DNA from 2 places in the Granulicatella sp. genome. Region 1 is predicted to be linked to the other one. Evidence: a T-box and tRNA genes for the amino acid it is inferred to sense, from the RefSeq annotation. Region 1 holds a T-box; the other holds one or more tRNA genes.
What was found. A T-box is a leader RNA that pairs with one kind of tRNA and senses whether it is charged. The one in region 1 lies ahead of leuS (leucine--tRNA ligase), so its partner is inferred to be a tRNA-Leu.
Positions count from the first base shown of each region.

Region 2: it encodes a tRNA-Leu, which carries the amino acid that the T-box ahead of leuS (leucine--tRNA ligase) is inferred to sense. The anticodon was not compared.

Region 1 covers NZ_DBHISP010000001.1:185,266-196,994, reverse strand. The annotation lists gene metK (methionine adenosyltransferase) at 1-628, shown strand, start outside; gene mnmM (tRNA 5-(aminomethyl)-2-thiouridylate-methyltransferase MnmM) at 673-1,245, opposite strand; gene ACO5V7_RS00890 (LysM peptidoglycan-binding domain-containing protein) at 1,397-3,268, shown strand; T-box leader at 3,287-3,482, shown strand; gene leuS (leucine--tRNA ligase) at 3,528-5,942, shown strand; gene ACO5V7_RS00880 (cysteine desulfurase family protein) at 5,965-7,089, shown strand; gene thiI (tRNA uracil 4-sulfurtransferase ThiI) at 7,104-8,321, shown strand; gene ACO5V7_RS00870 (N-acetylmuramoyl-L-alanine amidase) at 8,373-9,791, opposite strand; gene ACO5V7_RS00865 (deoxyribonuclease IV) at 9,935-10,837, shown strand; gene ACO5V7_RS00860 (Fur family transcriptional regulator) at 10,839-11,321, shown strand; gene rpsU (30S ribosomal protein S21) at 11,478-11,651, shown strand.
Region 2 covers NZ_DBHISP010000005.1:102,743-114,471, forward strand. The annotation lists gene ACO5V7_RS04150 (aspartate kinase) at 37-1,413, opposite strand; gene gloA (lactoylglutathione lyase) at 1,585-1,962, shown strand; gene ACO5V7_RS04160 (zinc ribbon domain-containing protein) at 2,230-3,096, shown strand; gene ACO5V7_RS04165 (DUF4230 domain-containing protein) at 3,165-3,776, opposite strand; gene ACO5V7_RS04170 (hypothetical protein) at 4,028-4,354, opposite strand; gene ACO5V7_RS04175 (DUF1002 domain-containing protein) at 4,566-5,516, opposite strand; gene ACO5V7_RS04180 (TrkH family potassium uptake protein) at 5,636-7,099, opposite strand; gene trkA (Trk system potassium transporter TrkA) at 7,110-8,462, opposite strand; gene ACO5V7_RS04190 (SprT family protein) at 8,584-9,018, shown strand; tRNA gene ACO5V7_RS04195 (tRNA-Leu) at 9,055-9,137, shown strand; gene gorA (glutathione-disulfide reductase) at 9,408-10,757, opposite strand; gene ACO5V7_RS04205 (dihydrolipoamide dehydrogenase) at 11,232-11,729, opposite strand, start outside.

The DNA.
Region 1 (11,729 bases):
TAAAGTAAAACGTATTGATACAATTGTTGTAAGTACACAACATGATGAAGAGATTTCTCAAGAGCAAATCAGAAAAGACGTACTTGAGTATGTTGTAAAACCAGTCGTACCTTCTGAATTACTTGACGATGAAACACGTTACTTCATTAATCCAACTGGTAAATTCGTTATCGGTGGACCTGTTGGGGACTCTGGATTAACAGGCCGTAAAATTATCGTAGATACTTACGGTGGATATGCACGTCATGGTGGTGGAGCTTTCTCTGGTAAAGATTCTACAAAGGTGGACCGTTCTGCAAGCTATGCAGCACGTTATATCGCAAAGAATGTTGTCGCTGCTGGTCTTGCTGATAAATGTGAAATCCAATTAGCATATGCGATTGGGGTAGCACAACCAGTTTCTATCGCTGTAGATACATTTGGAACAAACCACGTACCAGAAGATAAAATCATTGAAGTCATTCGTAAAGAGTTCCGCTTAACTCCAAAAGGAATTATCGAAACATTAAATTTACGTAGACCAATCTACCAACAAACAGCCGCTTATGGACATTTTGGTAGAACAGATATAGAACTTCCATGGGAAAAACTAGATAAAGTTGCAGAATTAAAAGCTAGTTTTGCATAATGAATAAACGAAAAGCCAACCACTATTGTAGTGGTTGGCTTTTTTTACTTTTTCTTTTCGAGGACATAACAAATTGGTGGACAGTTGATTTGATTGATAAATTGATATTTTAAGACACTCCATTCTTTTTGAGAAAGATTGGATAGTAGGGACTCTACCGAATTCTTTTCTTCTAAGCCACCATTATGACCATAATAGGATACAATAATTATCTTTCCATTATTCTCCAATCGTTCTAGTAAAATCTTGATAGCTTTTATTGTAGAAGAAGGAGTCGTGATGATCTTTTTATCACTTCCAGGTAAATAGCCCAGATTAAAAATAGCTAGTCTAACAAGCTCGTCTTGTTCTAAATAGTTTGAAATATTCGCGTGGGAGTCTAGAATACAAGTCACTTTTGGGGCTAAGTCATATTTTTGTAATAATTGTCTTGTTTGTAAAATAGCTATTTCTTGAATATCAAAAGATAAAATTTTTGAAGTCGAATCTATATGTTGTGCCAAAAAAAGTGTGTCATGTCCATTTCCTGCGGTTGCGTCGATAAATAGTCCATTTTCTAAATTTTCTGAAAGTATCATTTCGTGGCTAAATTGTTGAGCGTTCTTCAAAATAAACACCTCTTAAGTAAAATTTTACAATTTGTTACATATTTTTTACGGATATTAAGAGTATACGACGTTTTACGTGTTCGCGCAACGTTCCCCTACACATTCATTTTTATCCTACTATAATGGATTACGAATTAGTTTTTATATGGAGGATAAAAGGATGACAGAAACAAAACACGAAAGATACTTACGTTTAAAAAAAGAAAAACAAATGAAGGCTTTCAAAGCTGCAAATAAAAATTTACAAAAGACAGTTGCTGTCGTTGGAGCAACTACAGTAGCCGGATTAGCGATAGCACCAAAAACTCATGCATATACTGTACCTACCAATCAAGTACAAACTCCAGCGCAACGTTTTTTAAATAAGATTATTCCTGCAGCTCAACAAGCTACTGAAGGTAAAGATGTCTATACTTCAGTAATGATCGCACAGGCGGCGTTAGAATCTGCCTGGGGTACAAGTGTGCTAGCTTCTGAACCAAACCATAATCTATTTGGTGTAAAAGGGAACTACAATGGTCAATCTGTAAATATGTATACATTAGAAGATGCCGGAGCGCAAAACTACTACGGTATTTATGATAACTTCAGAAAATATCCTTCTTATAAAGAATCAATGGATGATTATGTAGATAAAATCGTCAATGGTATTAAAGGAGCACCAATGTTCTATTCAGGTGCATGGAAGAGCCGTACAAACAGCTATCAAGATGCCACACGGTATTTAACTGGACGTTATGCAACGGACACTGCGTATTACGCTAAATTAAATCGTATTATTGAACAATTTGGATTGACAAAATATGATAATGGAAATGCAACTGCTATCGCAGCCTCAACTGAAGAAAAATCTTCAATTGGAGGACAATATACGGTTCAAGCAGGGGATACTTTATATGCTATCAGTCGTAAATTGGGTGTTAGTGTAAATCAATTATTGTCTTTAAATGGATTATCATTAAATTCAGTGATTCATCCAGGTCAATCTTTATCATTAGGGAATTCTACAAATAAAATTACTACTACAGTAGTATCAACCCCTGTAAACACTTCATCTGTTGCAAAAGTAAATGGCACTTATACAGTAAAAGTGGGAGATACACTTTACGGAATTAGTCGTAAAGTGGGCATGAGCTTAAGCGAATTAATTTCATCAAATGGAATTTCTGCATCAAGTATCATTCATCCAGGACAAACTTTACATGTAGTTGGTGGTGAAGCTTCTGCTACAGTAGTTAGAACATCTGCTTCAACAGCTCGTACAAGCGGTGGAAATTATGTTGTCCAAGCGGGAGACACTTTATACAGTATCGCTCGTCGTTCAGGAATGAGTATAAATTCATTATTAACGTTAAATGGTTTATCTCAATCATCTGTTATTTATCCTGGTCAAAGTTTAACAGTGAGTCAATCAGAAGGAAACTTCTCAACTCCAGTAAGTACTAAAACAAATAGAAATTCTTCAGTCGAATCAACTTCTGGGACTTATACTGTAAAAGCAGGTGATACCTTATACGGTATCGCTCGCCGTTCAGGCATGAGCTTAAACACATTATTAAGCTTAAATGGATTGTCACAATCATCAGTGATTCGTCCTGGACAAACGTTAAAACTATCTGGAGCTTCAAACGCAACAGTTGCTTCTCAAGTAAGTTATAAATCTACAGCATCAAGTGCATCAACTTCAGGAACATACACTGTTAAAGCAGGAGATACTTTATACCGTATTGCTTATAACCACGGTATTTCATTAACTACATTGTTATCAATCAATGGTTTGTCAGAAACTAGCACAATCATTCCTGGTCAACAATTAGTGATGTCTAGATCAGCAAAAACAACAACGGCAACTGCAACTTCAGCTAAAACAGTAAGCTATTCAACAGGTACATCAACTCACACTGTAAAAGCAGGAGATACTTTATTCCGTATCGCTAAGAATAATGGATTAACATTATCTGAATTAAAAGCTTTAAATGGCTTAACTTCAAATGTTATCCAAGTTGGTCAAGTGTTGAAAGTTTCAAAATAATCTGCTAAAATAATACTCACAAAAGCAGATAGAGGAATAGTAAGTTTTTCTGATAGTTGTAGAGAGTGCATGGTTGGTGAAAATGCATCAATTCGATAAACTGAACTCGCCTCTTTAGCCGAACTCTGAAGGATTAGTAAGAGTTTCCGCTTCGCCAGCGTTACAGGTAAGAAGAGTAAAATTTTTAGGTGGTAACACGTATTGCGTCCTATCTGTCAATGACAGGTGGGACGTTTTTATTTTGAAAGGAGTGAATCAGATGACATTTAATCATCTAGAAATCGAGCCAAAATGGCAAAAATATTGGAAAGAACATCATACATTCAAAACAACAGAAGATTCTTCTAAGAAAAACTTTTACGCATTAGATATGTTCCCGTATCCATCAGGACAAGGACTTCATGTAGGTCACCCAGAAGGTTATACAGCAACTGATGCTGTTTCTCGTATGAAACGTGCACAAGGATATAATGTACTACATCCAATGGGATGGGATGCGTTTGGACTTCCTGCAGAGCAATATGCTCTAGATACAGGAAATGATCCGGCAGAATTCACGAAAGTAAACGTAGCAAACTTCAAACGTCAAATTAATGAATTAGGATTTAGTTATGATTGGGACCGTGAAATTAACACAACGGATCCAGAGTACTATAAATGGACACAATGGATTTTCACTAAATTAGTGGAAATGGGACTTGCATATGAAGCTGAAATTCCAGTGAACTGGTGCCCAGCTCTTGGAACAGTACTAGCTAACGAAGAAGTTATCGATGGTAAGAGTGAACGTGGAGGACATCCAGTTTACCGTAAACCAATGAAACAATGGATGTTGAAAATTACAGCATATGCTGATCGTCTATTAGAAGATTTGGATGATCTAGATTGGCCAGAAAGCATCAAAGATATGCAACGTAACTGGATTGGTCGTTCAGAAGGAGCTCAAGTTCGTTTCAATGTAAAAGCAATAGATGAGAGTTTTGAAGTCTTCACAACACGTCCGGATACATTATTTGGAGCGACTTACAATGTATTAGCTCCAGAACATGAATTAGTTCAAAAAATTGTGACTCCTGAACAAAAAGAAGCAGTAGATGCTTATATTGCAGCCGTTTCTACAAAATCTGACTTAGAACGTACGGAACTTTCTAAAGAAAAAACAGGGGTATTTACTGGAGCGTACGCGATTAACCCAGTGAACGGAAAAGAAATCCCAATCTGGATTGCAGACTATGTATTAAGTACTTATGGTACAGGTGCCATTATGGCCGTTCCAGCACATGATGAACGTGACTACGAATTTGCCAAAGTATTTGGATTAGACATTATTCCAGTGATTGAAGGCGGAAACGTTGAAGAAGAAGCGTACACTGGTGATGGTGTACATATTCATTCAGAATTCTTAGATGGATTAAACAAAACTGATGCAATTGCTAAAATGAATGCATGGCTTGAAGAACATGGCGTAGGGGCTGCAAAAGTAAGCTATCGTCTACGTGACTGGTTGTTCTCTCGTCAACGTTACTGGGGTGAACCAATTCCAGTCATCCATTGGGAAGATGGTACTATGACAACTGTTCCAGAATCAGAACTGCCATTAGTGTTACCAAAAACAGATAAAATTCGTCCTAGTGGTACAGGTGAATCACCACTTGCAGCGATTGAAGACTGGCTCTATGTAACGGACCCTGCAACAGGTAAGAAAGGTCGTCGTGAAACAAATACAATGCCACAATGGGCAGGAAGCTCATGGTACTTTGTACGTTACATTGATCCACATAACAAAGAAAAAATTGTTGATCCTGAGAAAGTAAAACAATGGTTACCAGTTGATTTATATATTGGTGGTGCAGAACATGCGGTTCTTCACTTACTATATGCTCGTTTCTGGTATAAAGTGTTATACGATTTAGGCGTTGTTCCAAACAAAGAACCATTCCAAAAATTATTTAACCAAGGGATGATTCTTGGAGAAGGTAACGAGAAAATGTCTAAATCTAAAGGGAACGTTGTAAATCCTGATGATGTTGTTCGTGAATATGGTGCTGATACATTACGTGTTTATGAAATGTTTATGGGACCACTTGATGCATCGATTGCTTGGAGTGAAAAAGGACTTGAAGGTAGCCGTAAGTTCCTAGACCGCTTCTGGAGATTGATGATTGATGATAATGGCAAGATGCGTGACCGTATCACAAAACTTAATGATGGCAAATTAGATAAAGTGTACCATCAAACGGTGAAAAAAGTGACAGAAGACTTCGAAGAATTGCATTTTAATACTGCAATCTCTCAAATGATGATTTTCGTAAACGAAGCGTATAAAGCAGATGCATTACCATTCGACTACATGAAAGGTCTTGTACAATTGATTGCGCCATTAGCACCACATATGGCTGAAGAAATCTGGAGTAAATTCGGATTCACAGAATCAATTAGCTACGAACCATGGCCAACTTACGATGAATCTAAATTAGTAGAAGACGAAGTTGAAGTGATTTTCCAAGTAAATGGAAAAATTAAAGCACGCGTAATGGTTCCAACGAACGCAGATGCTGCTGCTCTTGAAGCACTTGCTAAAGAACATGATTCAGTAAAATCTGCAATTGAAGGAAAAACAATCCGTAAAGTAATTGCCGTTCCAGGACGTTTAGTAAACATCGTTGCGAACTAATGGAATTTGAAAGGATAGTAGAATGATTTATTTTGATAATGCAGCAACAACGAAAATTTATGATGATGCATTAACGAGCTATGTTCAAGTTAGCCAAAAGTTCTTCGGAAATCCATCGAGCTTACACCAATTAGGAGTCGATGCCCATCAAGTGTTGACAAAAGCTAGAGCACAAGTGGCTAGTTTATTATCAGTTCAACCTGAGGAGATTTTCTTCACCTCAGGCGGAACTGAATCAAATAACTGGGCGATTAAAGGAACAGCTTTAGAAAAATCTGTATTTGGGAAGCATATCATCACGACAAAGATTGAACATCCTTCAGTCATTCAAACCTGTAAGCAATTAGAACGCTTCGGGTTTGAAGTGACGTACTTAGATGTCGATTCAAAAGGAATTGTAAATGTAGAGCAATTAAAAGAGAGTCTTCGCAAAGATACGATTCTAGTGAGTGTAATGGCTGTCAATAATGAAGTTGGTGCAATTCAGCCAATTGCGGGAATTGCACAAGTGTTAGAAGCATATCCATCGATTCATTTTCATGTGGATGCTGTTCAAGCGCTTGAGAGCGCAAGCCAGCTGCTAGCCCTTGGACGCATAGATTTATTAAGTCTATCTGCGCATAAATTCCATGGACCAAGAGGCGTTGGGATTATGTATAAGAAATTTGGACGTAAGATTCAAGCGCTCTTAACAGGTGGCGGACAAGAAAAAGGAGAACGTAGTACAACGGAAAACCTTCCAGGGATTGTGGCCACAACAAAAGCTCTGCGAATGGCTATAGAAGAAAAGTCTGTTACGGGGGAACTTCGTAGCCAACTATGGAAAGAGTTAGCAACAAAAACTGAGATTCGCATCTTCTCGCCTGAAGATGGAGCGTCTCATGTATTATGCTTTGCTATTAAAGGTGTTCGTGGAGAGGTCGTTGTTCATGCTTTTGAAACTCATGGCATTTATATTTCTACGACTTCTGCTTGTTCAAGTAAAAAAGTAGATTCGTCTAGTACGCTTTATGCGATGGATGTGCCAACTGAATGGGCAACAGGAGCCGTTCGTGTAAGCTTCTCAAACGACAACACGAAAGAAGAAGTCGAACAGTTTATCAATGTATTGCATCAGTTAATGAAACAATTTTCGTTTTTAAAATAAAAAGGAGGAAACCTTTGAAAACTAGAATTTTGATTCGCTATGGTGAACTTTCTACAAAGGGTAGAAACAAGAAGATGTTCACACAAAAATTAGCGTCAAATATAAAAAAAGTCTTAGTAGATTTTCCTCAGGTAAAGGTGATTCCTGATTATGACTTTATGTATTTAGATTTACATGAAGCGCCTGAAGAAGCTGTTATCGAAAAGGTAAAACCAATTTTTGGGATTCAATCAATTTCGCCAGTCTATATTATCGAAAAAGATATGGAAGTAGCCAAAAAAGTGGTTCTTGACTTATTGAGTCAAGAAGATCTTGAAGGTAAGACGTTTAAAATTATGACAAAACGCTCGGATCACACATTCGAGATGGATACAAACCAAATCAATCTGTTCTTAGGAGATGCTGTTCTTGAAGCATTTCCAGATATCAAAGTTCAATTAAAACAACCAGATATTACAGTTCGTATCGATGTGCGCCGTGAACACTTAATGGTGAGTCTTAAGACCATCCCAGGAGCAGGCGGACTTCCTGTTGGAACAAGTGGTCGAGTGATGCTCATGTTATCTGGCGGGATTGATTCTCCAGTAGCAGGGTATCTTGCGATGAAACGTGGGATGGAGATTCAATGCGTTCACTTTGCAAGCCCACCATATACGAGTCCTCAAGCGCTTGAAAAAACAAAACTTTTAGCTGCAAAAATTGCTCGTTTTGGAGGAAGTATTCAATTCCTTACGGTACCATTTTCTAGAATTCAAGAGGAAATTAAGAAGAGTGTACCAGAAGCTTATTTAATGACGATTATGCGTCGCTTCATGCTTCGTATTACGGATCAACTTAGAGAAAACGTACGTGCACTTGCAATTGCTAATGGGGAATCAGTAGGGCAAGTAGCTTCTCAAACTTTAGATAGCATGCTGGCGATTAATGACGTGACTAACACACCAATAATTCGTCCGGTGGCTACAATGGACAAACTCGATATTATCAAAGTTGCTGAAGAAATTAATACTTTCGAATTATCGATTCAACCATTTGAAGATTGCTGTACGGTATTTGCTCCACCAAGTCCAAAGACAAAACCAAAACTCGAAAAGGCACGTCAATATGAAGCGCGTCTTGATGTTGAAGGGTTGATTAAAGAAGCTGTTGATGGGACAGTGATTGAAGAAATTACTGCAAACTATACAACTCCAGTAGAAACTACAAGTCAAGAAATTGATGAATTATTTTAGAATAAAAAGAAGCGACGCTATTCCACAGGGAGTAGCATCGCTTCTTTTGGTTTATTGGAAGTATTCTTTTAAGGCGTTTGCAATACTTTTTGCGATATTTTCTTGATATTCTTGAGATGAAATTACTTTATTATCGCTTTGGTTGTTTAAGTATCCAAGTTCTAAAAGAATCGATGGGCGAGCATTGTCTCTTAATACCATAAAGTTTTGGAACCTGCTGCCTTGATTTTTTAGAGGTAAGTTACGTGATAAATACTTATTAATGGTTTGACTAAGATTTTCACTTTTATCACTATAATAGTAGGTTGTAGTTCCACTAGCACTATCAACTTCCGCAGAATCAAAGTGAATACTGATAAATGCGTTGGCTTTATTTTTATTACTAATTTCGGCACGCTCTGCTAATGAAACAGAACTATTGTCAGTTCTTGTTAAAATAACTTTTGCGCCTAACGCTTCTAATTCTTTCTTAACCAAGAAGGCAGTTGAAAGTGTGTGGTCAGCTTCATGTTTTTCACTAAAGTTTACAACAGCACCAGGATCATCTCCACCGTGACCAGGGTCAATGACAATTGTTGCGTTTTTAATTCCTTGTGGGAGGGTATCATCTGACTCTATCCCTGCGAAATTTGTAGTGACTAACCAGTATGGAATATATCCATATTTTCCATTACCAACTGAAACTTTGTAGAAATCTCCTTCTCTATCTTCATATACAAATTGAGTTCCTTTATCTACTGTTCCAATTAATTCTGAAGTGATAGATGCTTTAGAATTAATTGGAGTTTCTTTTAGTTTAGTTACAAACATTTTATTGGAATCAATAGTGGTTGGGAGTCCAGCTTGTTTGTTCAATATTTCTTGGATTAAATCAATAGTATAGTTCGAAGAATCGCTATCCACGTATCCTTCAGTTTCTTTATAACGGATTTTTAAAGTTTTATCGGAAACATCTTCAAGAAGATAGAAAATTTCACCATAAGGAATTGTCCCAATTTCTTTAGTGTTTTTTTCAGCAGTTTGATAAATCTTCAACCCACCGTTTGCATAACCTTTCATTAGAGTTGTTAGTAAGATATTATCTTTTTCTTCCACATATCCAACTTGTTCATTATACTGAACTTGAATCCATCCGTTGTTTACTTTATGTAAAGATAATAAATACTGTCCTTGAGAGATTTTACCTATTGGAATGGACTTTGAATCCATCTTTTGATAAACCTGCACGTTTGAAGAACCAGTATTTACAGCAAATTGAACAACTTTATTTTTAACCCTTGAAGATGTCTGTGTAGCAGAGTTTGAGTTTGAATTGTCAACAACCGTTTGATGGATAGTGTTCTCATTAGTTGAAGCAGATTTCTCAGTGACCAAAGGATGTGCAATTATCCAAAACGTTAATAATATAAAAATGAAAGCTATGAATTGTTGTGTATTTTTCTTTTTTAATAGATGCAATATTGAATCCATAGAGACTCCTTTAAAATTAAGTATTCCTAATTCATTATAACAATAAAACCCTTATTTGTGTATAAAAAGTTGCTTTGAACTTGATTGTAGTAGAATTTATTAGGTACAATAAAATAGAATAAGAGCAAAATTGGAGGTTTGACATGTTAATTGGATCTCATGTTTCAATGAGTGGTAAAGAAATGCTATTAGGGTCAGCTAAAGAAGCCTATAGTTACGGGGCAAATGTTATGATGGTGTATACGGGAGCTCCTCAAAATACCAGAAGAAAACCGATAGAAGAATTAAACGCTGAAATAGGCAAGAAATTTATGGCTGAAAATGGAATCAAGGAAGTGGTCGTTCACGCTCCCTATATTATTAACTTAGCCAATACTACAAAAGAAGGATATATTGATTTTGCAATTGATTTTTTAAAAGAAGAATTGAGACGTGCTGAAGCAGTCGGTGCTACACAAGTTGTTTTACATCCAGGTTCTCATGTAGGAGCGGGTGTTGATGTTGGATTGAATCAAATCATCTATGGACTAAACCAAGTAATTACAAAAGATCAAACAGTTCAAATCGCCTTAGAAACAATGGCTGGAAAAGGAACGGAGTTAGCTCGTACGTTTGAAGAACTAGCTCGTATTATTGATGGCGTGGCGTACAATGAACACTTATCGGTTACATTTGATACTTGCCATGTTCATGATGCTGGATACGATATTAAAAACGATTTATCGGGAGTATTGACACAGTTCGATAAAACGGTAGGACTTGATCGCATTAAAGTTCTTCATATCAACGATTCTAAAAATCCTGTGGGTGCTCATAAAGATAGGCATGAAAATTTTGGATTTGGAGAAATTGGGTTTGATGCGTTAATGAATGTTATTCAAGTCCCAGAATTTAAAAATCTCCCTAAAATTCTTGAAACTCCATGGATTAAAGTGGCAAATAAAGTTCAGATTGCGCCTTACAAGAAAGAGATTGAAATGATTCGTTCTGGAAAATTCGATTCACATTGGATTGAAGAGTTATTAAATCAAGAAAGAAGGAAGTAATATGCATTCACACGATCATTGCTGTGGACACGACCACTGTAAGCATCATCATAACCACTCACATAATCATGTTGAAGAAGCATTAGAGATTCTAAAAGAAGCGGGCTACAAGCACACGAATAAACGCCAACGATTGGTTGAAATTTTAAATGATGCGAATCGCTACTTGTCAGCAAAGCAAGTACAAAAGTTAGTTGCACCTGAATTCCCGCAATTAAGTTATGATACAATTTATCGTAATTTATATACCTTTGTGCAATTAAATATTTTAGAAGAAACAGAACTAAATGGTGAGAAATTATTTAGATTCCGTTGCCAAACACATGGGCATCATCATCATTTCATTTGTGAAAAGTGTGGTAGTACAAAAGAAATAGATATGTGTCCAATGGACTTCTTCCAAGATCAATTAGAAGGTTGTGAAATTCATTCTCATCGATTCGAGATTTTTGGACTTTGCGAAAAATGCGCAACTAAAGCATGAATTAAGGTTTTCCTAAAAAAGTTCATAGGCAGTATAGAAGTTGATTGACATTTTAGTAAACCTTTCCTATAATAAAAAAAGGACATTTCGTTTGTTTGGTTATTCTATTCAAAAGAAAACAGTTACTTTTAAATGCTCGGAGGGAGGGAATAGGATATGTCAAAAACAGTTGTTCGTAAAAACGAATCACTTGATGATGCTCTTCGTCGCTTCAAACGTACTGTTTCTAAAACCGGAACTTTACAAGAGGCTCGCAAACGTGAGTTTTATGAAAAACCAAGTGTAAGACGTAAGAAAAAATCAGAGGCAGCTCGTAAACGCAAGTTCTAGTCAACTCTGTGTATCATATGACTATGTCAGGCTGGGGCTATAGGTCCCAGTCTTTTTTTATCAATCAAACGAAATACA
Region 2 (11,729 bases), on a different contig from region 1:
ACCGTTAATGTTTCATTTTAATATGGAGAGGAAAAATTATTCCACCACTTGATATTCTTTTTCTTCACCGAAAAATTCATCATATAGCGCACGGATGGCTTTTTTTTCATATTGGTCCAAAATACCAAACATCATCGAAACCTCAGATACCCCTTGGTTATATAATTCAATATTGATTTGAGTACGAGCAAGAGTTGAAGCCACACGAGCAGTAGTACCGACCATGTTGACCATCCCTTCCCCTACTAACATAATCAAGCAAAGTCCACGTGTAAAGCTTGCTTCGTCTACATCTAATTCAGCATAGAATCGCTCTACAATAGACTCTAATTGCTCATCGGTAGCATCTTCCCCACGAATGATAATTGTCGCATCATCAATTCCCGTTGGAATATGTTCAATGGAAATGCCTTCTTCTTCAAAAATCGTCAATACTTTACGAAGGAAACCAATCTCATGGTTCATTAAGTATTTCTTCACGTAAATACTTACGAAACCTGGTGAGCTTGCAATACCGGAAATAACATTTGGAGAAGTCACCTTCCCTTTCATAATGTAGGTTCCACTTGCTTCAGGATTGTTGGTATTACATACATGTACCGGGATTCCTTTTTTGATAGAAGGAAGAAGTGCTTCTGTATGGAATACTGAAAAACCAGCGTATGATAACTCACGCATTTCTGTATAAGATAATACATCGATAGGGAGTGGTTTATGAACAATTTTTGGACTTGCTACATAAATGGCATCTACGTCTGTAAAGTTTTCGTATTCTTCAGCGTTCACGGCATTGGCTAAAATAGATCCTGTAATATCTGATCCTCCACGAGAGAACGTTACGATTTTCCCTTCTTTTGTTACCCCATAGAATCCTGGGAAAACAATCACTTCATTTGTTAGTTGTAAGTACTCTAATTCATGATAGCTTTCTTCTAAAACGCGAGCTTCCCCTGGAGTATCGCTCACCCAAAGTTTGGCTTCCCGAGGCCCAACGTATTTAGCAGCAAAACCTTCTTGGTTAAAGTAAGAAGCGATAAGACGAGCATTTAAGTCTTCTCCGCTTGCTTTATAAGCATCCATTAAATATTCAGAGGATAGGTCGTTTCTTTCTTTTAAGTTTTTAAAATGAATTCGAACGAGTTCAAACACTTCTGGTTTTAATTCTAATTCATCGCAGATTTCTTTATAACGGACTAAGATTTTTTTTAATACTTCTTCATCATAATTTCCTTCAATATGAGAAGTTGCTAATTGGATGAGAAGGTCTGTTACTTTTTCATCATCCGAGGTACGTTTTCCTGGTGCTGAAACAACCACAATTTTACGACTTGAATCGGATTTTACAATATTAAAGACCTTTCTTAATTGAGTGGCATTGGCTAAAGAGCTTCCACCAAATTTGATTACTTTCATATGACACTTCCTTATTTTTCAATGTACCTAGACTACCAAATTAATGAATGGAACGCAATGATTTTCCACTATTTATATACATTTGTCTTTTAAACAGAAACAGTCTTGAAAACTTGTATTTATCATTCGAGTTTGTTAGTCTTAAATAAAATAAATAAAGGAGGTCACACCATGTCAAAAATGTTGCATACTTGTGTCCGTGTTGAAAATCTAGAAGAAAGCATTCGTTTCTACGAAGAAGCATTCGGTTTTAAAGAAACAAGAAGAAAAGACTTCCCAGAACATAAATTCACAATCGCTTATCTCGCTTTTGAAGGAGATGACTATGAATTAGAATTAACATATAACTACGGTCACGGACCATACGAAATCGGCGACGGATATGGTCATATCGCAATCAGCGCTAAAGACTTAGAAGGACTTCACGCTGAACACGTTGCTAAAGGCTACGACGTTACAGACTTAAAAGGTTTACCAGGACATCCTGCAAACTACTATTTCGTGAAAGACTTAGATGGCTACAAAATCGAAGTAATCCGCGAAAAATAGTTCATACATGACATTCCACACACCCTCTGCTATAATGTATTTTATGCGATGAGGCGACACGCAGTACATTAGAGACTGCGAGTTATGTGGAACAGGAGTGCCTAGGCACACTACCGGATGTAGCTGTTTGTAGTTCGTGATGTGAACACGACCTACTCATCTGAAAAGATGCCACGCTAAGACTAGGAGTTCCTAGTCTTTTTTTATAGTAAAATTATGATACAATAGCAATGAAATTTAGTAATACATACGGAAAGAGGAAACTTCATGAAACAATGTCCATTCTGTCATGAAATGATTGACGAAAAAGAAAAACTCTGCCCTTATTGTGGTACCGTTCAAGATGAACTTTCTGCTCCTACTGCCATTGAGCCAAATGATGGAGTTCAAACAGACTTATTAGATGAAAATAACGAACCTACTGCTTCGTTTACAACGAAAGTAGAAACAACTATTCCTGAAGAAGATAACCGTAGCTCACAAGAAAACCGTGTGAAGAATAACCGCTTCGCCTATGCAGGAGCTTGGAATAAATTTAAACGCTTCTTCACGTTCTTTGGAGAACGTTTGGCACAACCGACAAACCACTATTCACGTAAACGTCAATATAGCCGTTCATATGGATATGCCTTAATTATTTTGGCAACAGTGATGTCCGCATTTGTCTCAACACACTTAATTCATTCGATTATTGGTCAATACCAAATCTTTGCAGACATTTCAATCTTACCAAGTTTAACAAGTACACCAAACTACATTTGGATGTTCATTCGTTTCATCCTCTTCTACGCGGTGTTCTACCTTGGGTTCCCAACAGTTTCTTATGGATTGAAACACGTCTTCCAAAAACGTCAACACGTGTTTAACTACTGGTTGACACAATACGAAGGAATGAACGTTTTAGCCATTGTTCTACTTGCCGTTGCGACAGTCATGACCTTCATTAGCCCTGTATGGTTATTCGTTGGAATCGTCATTGTATTCTTTGCACATTTCCTACTCTACATCGTGACCTTTACGTCATCGATGTTTAAGAACACAACAGAATCAACCATCGATCCAATTTACTTATCCCTACTTGGTTTAGTGATACAACTGATTATCACCATCAGCTTACTCTTAATCTTATTCTAAAATAGAAACAAAAAACCCTGACCAGCGACGGTCAGGTTTTTTTGTTTCTACTATTCTTTTTGAAAGAATTATTCTGTAAATTCTATAGTTACTTTTACTTCAGAATCCATTGAAGCAAATATTGTTTTATAATAATTGATTGCAGATTCTTTAATTGCACTCTTAAATTTATCTAAATACTCTGCTTGTTTATCACTAGAAAGTTGGTTAGTGACCAATTTACCAGTATCAACATCTTCTGTAGTTCCACTTAACAACTCTCCATGATTATCATACAAATTGTAAGGATTATCTTTTGAAAGTTCAACACCAATTACTTCAAATTTTGGAACGATAACCTTATATTCTTTTTCAGCTATTTGTTCAACCTTTACACTACTTTTAATTCCAAATTTAGCTGTATAATTTAAAATCACTAATGCTGTTTTTCTAGAGAACGGCACATCAAACCCAAAAACTTGGGTTGTTTTTGTTTCAGTAATAATTTCATTAACTCCTGCATTCAAAAATACAACTTCATTCACTTTTTCAATACTTTCGATATTAATTGAAGATTTGATTTCTGATTTTTGTTGTTTAGGTAAGAAAAACAGCACTCCAATAGCTATAATAGCTATTAATACCACATTCAATAGAACACTAAACATATTAAATTTCTTCTTTTTATTTGTACTTCTCAATTTACATACCCTCCACTATTTTTGCTTTTCTGAAAGAAACTTCTCTTTTAATAGCATATGTAAATTTTACACATTCTAAAAATAACAGTCAACATAATATTTCATATTATCTTCTAAAAATATTAATACCCTCCAAAAAAGTATAAAATAGGGTTGTTGCATCTTATCTTATTCTAAAATAAAAACAGAAAACCCTGACCATCTCTGGTCAGGGTTATTTGTTGATTTTAACTCTTTTTCATGATTAGAAACTAAATGGACTTTCTATATTTTCTAAGAAGATTTCCAATCAATTGGCCAATAAAACTAATGGCTCCATAAACCATTGTATAACTACTGGCAGAGTCATTTAAAATAAACACATTCGGAAACCACAATAATCCAACGATAACAGAAAAATACCATCTAAATCCGTTCTTTTTAGCGAAGACTAGTGAAATAAGGAATACAATTATAGGGATGACCATCAATAGTAGAAAGATGCCACTTCCTGTATCTTTGACTAAATATAACGGAATGAAATAATACATCATGGCAATAACAATATACACGGTATACTTTTTTATCCATTCTTTCATTGCACTATTCTCCTTTTTACATGCCCTATCTTCTTAAAAAATTATAACATTAATTTATTCTTTTATTGTGAAGAACTTATGGTGATATGGAAGAAAAGCAAAAAAACAGCCTTCCAAGAACCTAAAGAGGGGGATTCTAAGAACTTACAGCTGTTCTTAGTTGGTTCTTGTACGACTGCTTTTTGTTTATTAAATATTCAATCGAACTTTCCTATTGCTGATTGAATAGATTTTTAATACTTTCAAAGATGGAAGTGAAAAATTGGGCAATTTTGTCCAACCATCCTTCGTTTTTGGCTTGTTCGACTAAGCTGTTAATCTTTTCGCCGACTGATTTTGACAAGCTATTTAATTGCTCTAATACTTGTTTGGAATCAATCGCACTTGTGTTTTGGTAGTTTTGCGCAAAAGCGACTAATGCATTAATTTGGTCTTGGGAAATCACATTTTGCAATGAGTTGTTCTTCAAGGCCTCGTTAATAATACGTTCGATATCTTCTTTTGTAGCTAGTTGTCCTTGCTTTTGTTTGAGTTCCGCAAGTTCTTTTTTGATTTCAATCATCGCTTTATCGAGTTTTGAGGAATCGAATCCTTTTTGGTTTGCATTTTCTTGCGCGATTTTATTCGTCACTTCTAATTCCTGTTGAGCTACTTCAGTACGTTTGGCGTCCAGCTGAACCCCGTTTGCTTCGAAGGCTTTATATACACCTGTTAAAGCGGACTCTCCAGTTACCTTTGATACTGCTGCTACTTCAATTTCCGCATCAGTTACCCCAGCAGTGATGGCCGCATTGGCATATTGCTCAGCTGTCACTAGGGTGATGTTTTCAGGAGTCTTAATACGAACCTTAACTCCAGTCCCTTTATCTTTCTTTTGAACCATCACTGAAGAGATCATAACAGAAGTGTTTCCATCTCCACTTCCTAGATATTTAATCATATCTTGCCCAGTTGCTTTTTCAGTTCTAACAGTATTCGGATCTTTAATTCCTAATAACTCTGATGTCTGTTTAATTTGTGATTCATTTAATCCTCCGCCATAAACAACGGTTGGTTTTCCCCATTTTTCATTAATGCTGGTTGTATCAATGGCATATGCACTTTTCATGGATAATCCCATCAATGCAAGGACAATTGCGGTTCCTTTCACCCATTTCTTCATGAATGAACCTCCTTTATTCAAAATCGTAACTCACTCGTTACAACTCTAGTATACAAAAAGAACTTTAAGAAAAGAGTGCTCTTTCCTTAAAGTTCTTTATCTATTTGTTTAAGAATTTGTTAACGTCTTCGAGTAAATGCCTTCATAGTTGTTGGTGAGAAAAGCATAATGATTGGATAAATTTCCAAACGTCCTGCAATCATCCCAATTGAAAGGACAAATGTATTGAAATCCGAATACATCGAGAAGTTGCTTGTAGGCCCAACTTGACCAAGCCCTGGCCCGATGTTGTTAAAGGTTGCGGCCACACTTGAGAAGGCTGTTGTAAAATCGCCTGCTTCAAATGACACACAGAGTAACAATACGAGGAAGAACAACACATACACGATTAAGTAGTTCGCAATACTCTTCTCCATCTTATTGTCAATTGGTTTTCCATTCATCGTTGGTACAAAGACCCGGCGTGGTTGCCCCATACGTTTTAATTCGGCAATCGCACTCTTGAAGTACACGATAATACGAGAAACTTTAATCCCTCCTGCTGTTGATCCTGCGCATCCTCCAATAAACATTAGAAGTAGAAGGAGCACATGTGGGAACAAGCCCCAGAGTCCAAAGTCGACCGTTGAATATCCGGTTGTCGTAATAATCGACGATACCGTAAAGAAGACGCTACGAATCGGAACTCCTAAAGCCGTTTGAGTAATCGTCAATACGATAAAAATAATCATCGTAAAGCTGAGAACGATTCCGACATACGTACGCATTTCTTCGTCTTTAATCACATCTTTAACAGCGCCTAAAAGGACAAAGTAGTACAAGTTAAAGTTGATTCCAAAGAGCATCATCCCTACTCCGATAATCCATTCCACAGCTGCTGGATTGGCGTAAATACTAAATCCAGCATTGTTAACCCCAAAACCACCTGTTCCAGCTGTACCAAACGCTAGAAGCAAAGCATCAAAGAGTGGTACTTGGAAGACGACTAGAATAATCACTAGTACGGCAGTCATTGCTAAATAAATCATATATAAGATTTGTGCAGTATGCGCTAATTTAGAAACAAGTTTCCCAAACACAGGTCCAGGGACTTCCGCACGCATTAATTGTACAGATTCGGAACCATGACTGGGCAGAATCGCAAGTGCAAAAACCAGTACCCCCATCCCACCGACTAAGTGAGTGAAACTTCTCCAAAATAATGAAGAATGCGCTAATACAGAAAGATCTGGAATAATACTTGATCCCGTTGTTGTTAATCCACTTGCTGTTTCAAAGAAGGCATCTACCACATTTGGAATTTCACCCGTAAAGACAAAGGGTAATCCTCCAAAGAAAGAGAGTAAAATCCAACTCAGTGCAACGGTAACAACCCCGTCTCGCGCCATAATTTTAAGCGGCTCCGGTTTTTTAAAGCTTAAGAGAGAGCCAATTACGAGCAACATCAAAATCGTACCAGCATAAGCAAGTTTTTGAGTGTGTGACTCTTGATAAATAAAGCTAACAATCAGTGGTAAAGCTAAAAGTGCTGCTTCAACTTGAAGCATTTTTCCCACAAAATAGCGAACTGTTTTTATATTCATTGCGACACCTCTATTCCAAAATGTCGTTAATGTCGTCAAAGTCTTTTTCCGTTGTCACGACGATTACCTTATCAAATGGTTCAATGGTATCATTTCCGGCTGGATAGATTAGTTGTTGTCCACGAACAATAAACGCAATCAAGAGATTTGATTTTGTTTTGAGTTCTGATAATGGAATGCCACAAATCGCACTATTCTTTTGAACACGGAATTGCAGTGCTTCAACTTGGTTATCTGCTAAACGGTATAATGCTTCAACATTTGACCCTTGAGTATTTGAACGTGAACGAACGAATTGAATAATTTCATTAGCCACGATATGTTTTGGAGTCACAACTGATTGACTGTCAAAACCTTTAAATACTTTAAGAAGAGCTGGACGACTCATCTTCGTAATAATCTTTTGAACGCCTTGTTGTTTAGCATATGCAGAAAGGATTAAGTTTTCCTCATCAATCCCTGTCATTGATACAAACACATCATATTCTGTAATGCGTTGTTCCTCTAATACATCGTGATCAGTTCCGTCGGCATGAATTACTGTTGTATGTGGAAATGCATAGCTTAGAATTTCACTGCGTTCTTCATTCACTTCAATCACTTTCGTATCGATTTTAGTTTGTTTCAACATATTGAGTAAATAATAGGTGATACGACCACCACCAACAATCACGGCCGAAGAGACACTCTTCGTTTCTTGTCCTGTTAATTTTAAGAAATTACGTAAGTCAGGATAAGCTCCAGTAATATACACATGATCTCCTGCTTCTAGTGTTGAATCTCCGTCCGGAATAAAGCTTTGCTCGTTACGATGAATCACACAGATTAAGATGGATTCAAAACGATTACGCACTTCTTTTAAGGTTAATCCAGCAAGACGTGATCCTTCGTTGATTTCTAGCTCCAGTAAGCTCACTCGATTTCCAACAAAATTTTCCACACTTAATGCAGAAGGATAATTAAAGTTATTCGCGATATCACGAGCTGTCGAAAGCTCAGGGTTAATCAGTAATGAAATTCCTAGACTTTCACGAATGAGTTGTAATTGTTGTGAATACTCAGGATTACGCACACGTGCAACTGTATATTCCGCCCCAATTTTTTTCGCAAGGATTGACGCAATAATATTAATTTCATCCATTTCCGTTACGGAAATAAAGATATCACAGTTTTCCACTCCTGCTTCCACAAGAATATCGTAACTAGCACCATTTCCACAAATTCCCATAATATCAAATTTGTTTAAGAGTCGATCAATTAAATCTTGATTTTTATCAATCAATACAATGTCATTTTCTTCCGTTGAGAGTTCTTGGCAAATGACTTCGCCGACTTTCCCCCCACCGACAACAACAATTTTCATTTAGTTTCCTCCAGATTGAAAATCTTATACCCTCCTATTTTACCCGTCTGGTGCGGAAAGGTCAAAGTTTATCTTGTTTTCTAAAGGTGCAAAGAATGTTACACTAAGGTCGGAGGCAATTATGAACGAACACGAAATACAAAACTTAACCGAGGAGATTTCGCGCACGTTTTTTCAACGAAAATTCACGCACAAAATCACTTATAACAAACGTCTGCGTTCTAGCGGTGGTTGTTATCTTCTGAAGACGGGAAATATCGAGATTAACCCCCTTGTCGAACAAGAACTGGGGCTAGAAGCTTTGATTGGCGTCATTAAACACGAACTCTGTCATTATCACTTGCATCAAACAGGTGGCGGCTATCGTCACCGTGATCAAGACTTCAAACGCCTGCTCGCTCCAGTAGGTGGAAGCCGATTTGTCGAGCGAATGAGAGAGCCGAACTTCATTTACGAATGTACATCGTGCCATCACCACTACCCTAGAATGCGTAAGATGAATACAAAACGCTATGCGTGCGGAAAATGTCACGGAAAATTAATTCTTTTAGATTGAAATTTCAACAAACATTTGATAAACTGAAATAGTTCTGCGGTCGTGGCGGAATGGCAGACGCGCTGTCTTGAGGGGGCAGTGGGTGTATACCTGTGCGGGTTCAAGTCCCGCCGGCCGCATAAAGAAAATGAAACACCCTAGATGGATGACCATCTAGGGTGTTTTTGTGCTTGTATATCTAAATGTTCTGTGCAGTGATGAAGGTAAGCTCACCGTCACCAAACATTCACACTGTGAATATTGGCTGAACGCTTTTGCTCACATCCTGTGTAGTTGAGTTCAGGCTCGTAGCTTTCGCGTTCCTTTCCGATAATTATCCGCACGTCCTTATCGGACGCTTGCGTTAATTTCGGTAAAGGGTCGAAAGCTGACCACTCTCCCTCACATCCTTAACGCATCGTCACAAACTCTTCGCTTCCTGTTGGATGAATCGCGACGGTTGCGTCAAAGTCGGCTTTGGTTGCACCCATTTTAATGGCTACGGCAAACCCTTGAATCATTTCGTCAACGCCATATCCAATCCCGTGGAGGCCTACTACTTTTTCGTCTGCTCCTGCTGTGATGAGTTTGAAGCGCGCTTGTTGGCGATGGCTTGTCACGGCTGAATACATTCCAGCAAACGTTGATAAGTATGCCTTCACGTTTTCTTTACCGTACTCTTTCATGGCTTCCTCTTCTGTAAGCCCCACTGTTCCAATGGCTGGATGTGAGAATACGACTGTTGGAATTGTTGAGTAATCCATTTTCGCGTTTGTTTGTCCGTTAAATAAACGTTCTGCTAGTGTGCGTCCTGCTTTAATCGCTACTGGCGTCAATTCTTTTTCACCAGAAACGTCTCCCAGTGCGTACACACCTTGGGCTGTTGTTTCTTGGAATTCATTCACTTTGATAAATCCACGTTCTGTTAATTCCACTCCTGCAGCTTCAAGGTTTAATCCTTCTGTATGAGGAAAACGTCCTGTTGCCCAAATCACTTTTTCAGCAGCGAAAGTTGTTCCATCTTCGAAATGAATTTCCACACTACCATCTTCAAGTTGAACCAATTTTTGTGGCACTTTGTTTGTGTGCAAGGTTGGTCCTGATTTTTCCATTTCCGCAACGAGTACTTCAATAATCGAATGGTCGAAGTTACGTAAAGGACGATCGCGGCGAACAAATAGGTCTGCCTTCACGCCTAGAGCATGTAAAACACCAGCAAGTTCTACGGCAATATATCCAGCGCCTAAGATGGCTACGGATTGTGGCAACACGTCCCAAGCAAATACATCGTCAGAAGTGCCCCCAAGTTCTTTTCCTTCCACGTTTGGAATGGCAGGTTTTGCCCCTGTCGCAATTACGATATGGTTGGCACGGTACTCTTCCCCATTCACTTCAATCGTGTGGGCATCGACAAAGCGCGCGTACCCTTTAATTACCGTTACGTTGTTGCGTTCAAAAGTCCCATTAAAAGAATTTCGTGAACGGTCAATATACGCTTCACGGTTTTTCTTTAATGTCGCAAATTCAAAAGTGACATTTTCTGCAGTAAATCCATAGTCTGGACCATATGCGTGAATCGCTTCTGCAATTTGCGCTCCATACCACATAATTTTCTTAGGAACACAGCCGATATTTACACAGGTTCCTCCAAGTAAGTTTCCTTCTACTACGGCTACACGGGCACCATGCATTGCTGCACGGTTTGCTGTGGCAATACCGCCACTACCGCCACCGATAGAGATTAAATCAAATTCCTTCATACGCTCATCCTCCGTTATTTTGTCACACTCATTCTATCAGAGCGCTTTTGCTTTTGTCTTAAACCCTGCTCATAGAATTAGTTTAGGCACAGAAAAAAATGATTACTGCAAAGCCTTGGGAGTAAGACAGAAGCTAAAAAAGGACTCACAGTGTGAGTCCTTTTTGCTTCGTAGTCTTACCCTCGCAAGGCTGATTAGAATTAAGCAAATCACGAGTGATGAAGCTTAATTCAATCAGCTACTGGGTCTATTTCATATTAACTTTGCTTAATTAAAAGCTCTATCTAAATCCGCAGGCTTCTTCGTAATCATTTTTTAGTGCTGATCAATTTTTGAGTCAGAGTTTAAAAATGCTCTGATAGAATCATGTGACAAATAACGGACTCTTCGCTCCTTGTTACTGTGCTAGTAGTTTAATTCTGTTTTTCAGTTTGTAAGCTGGATGCTTTCTAGTTGATTCTTAAGGTGCTGTGACTAGAGCTTTTCAAGCCAGAGGGCGCATAGAGTTTGGACGGCTGGGATAATCGTAGTGATTGAGCCGTGGTTATCGTATGCCTTGTACCAAAGTTTGCCCGTTGAATCGAAGGCGTATTGGTACACGACAAGCCAGTGGTTTTTATACGGACTACCAAGAGCTGTAGTGGTTCCTACGACAACAGGCACTCCGTCTTCAAGAAGGCCTGGTGTGACCTTTTCACTAAATAAATTAAAGTGTGTTTTATATCCGTATTTCTTCCACTCCTGATTGAGTCCGCGTTGCACGTCCCAGTAGAAAGTTCCGCGATATGGAAGTGCGTATTCAATCGACGCCTCCATGCTCTCTAATAGCTCGTCCATCGATTGTGTCACGACACCTTCGCGTTTGGCCATGAGAACTGTCAACGAAGCTGCCGCGTAGGTTCCGCAAATTCCTGGTGTTTTTTCATTTACATACGCTTTGAACGGCTGCATGTCGCTCTCCGCTAGGCCCCT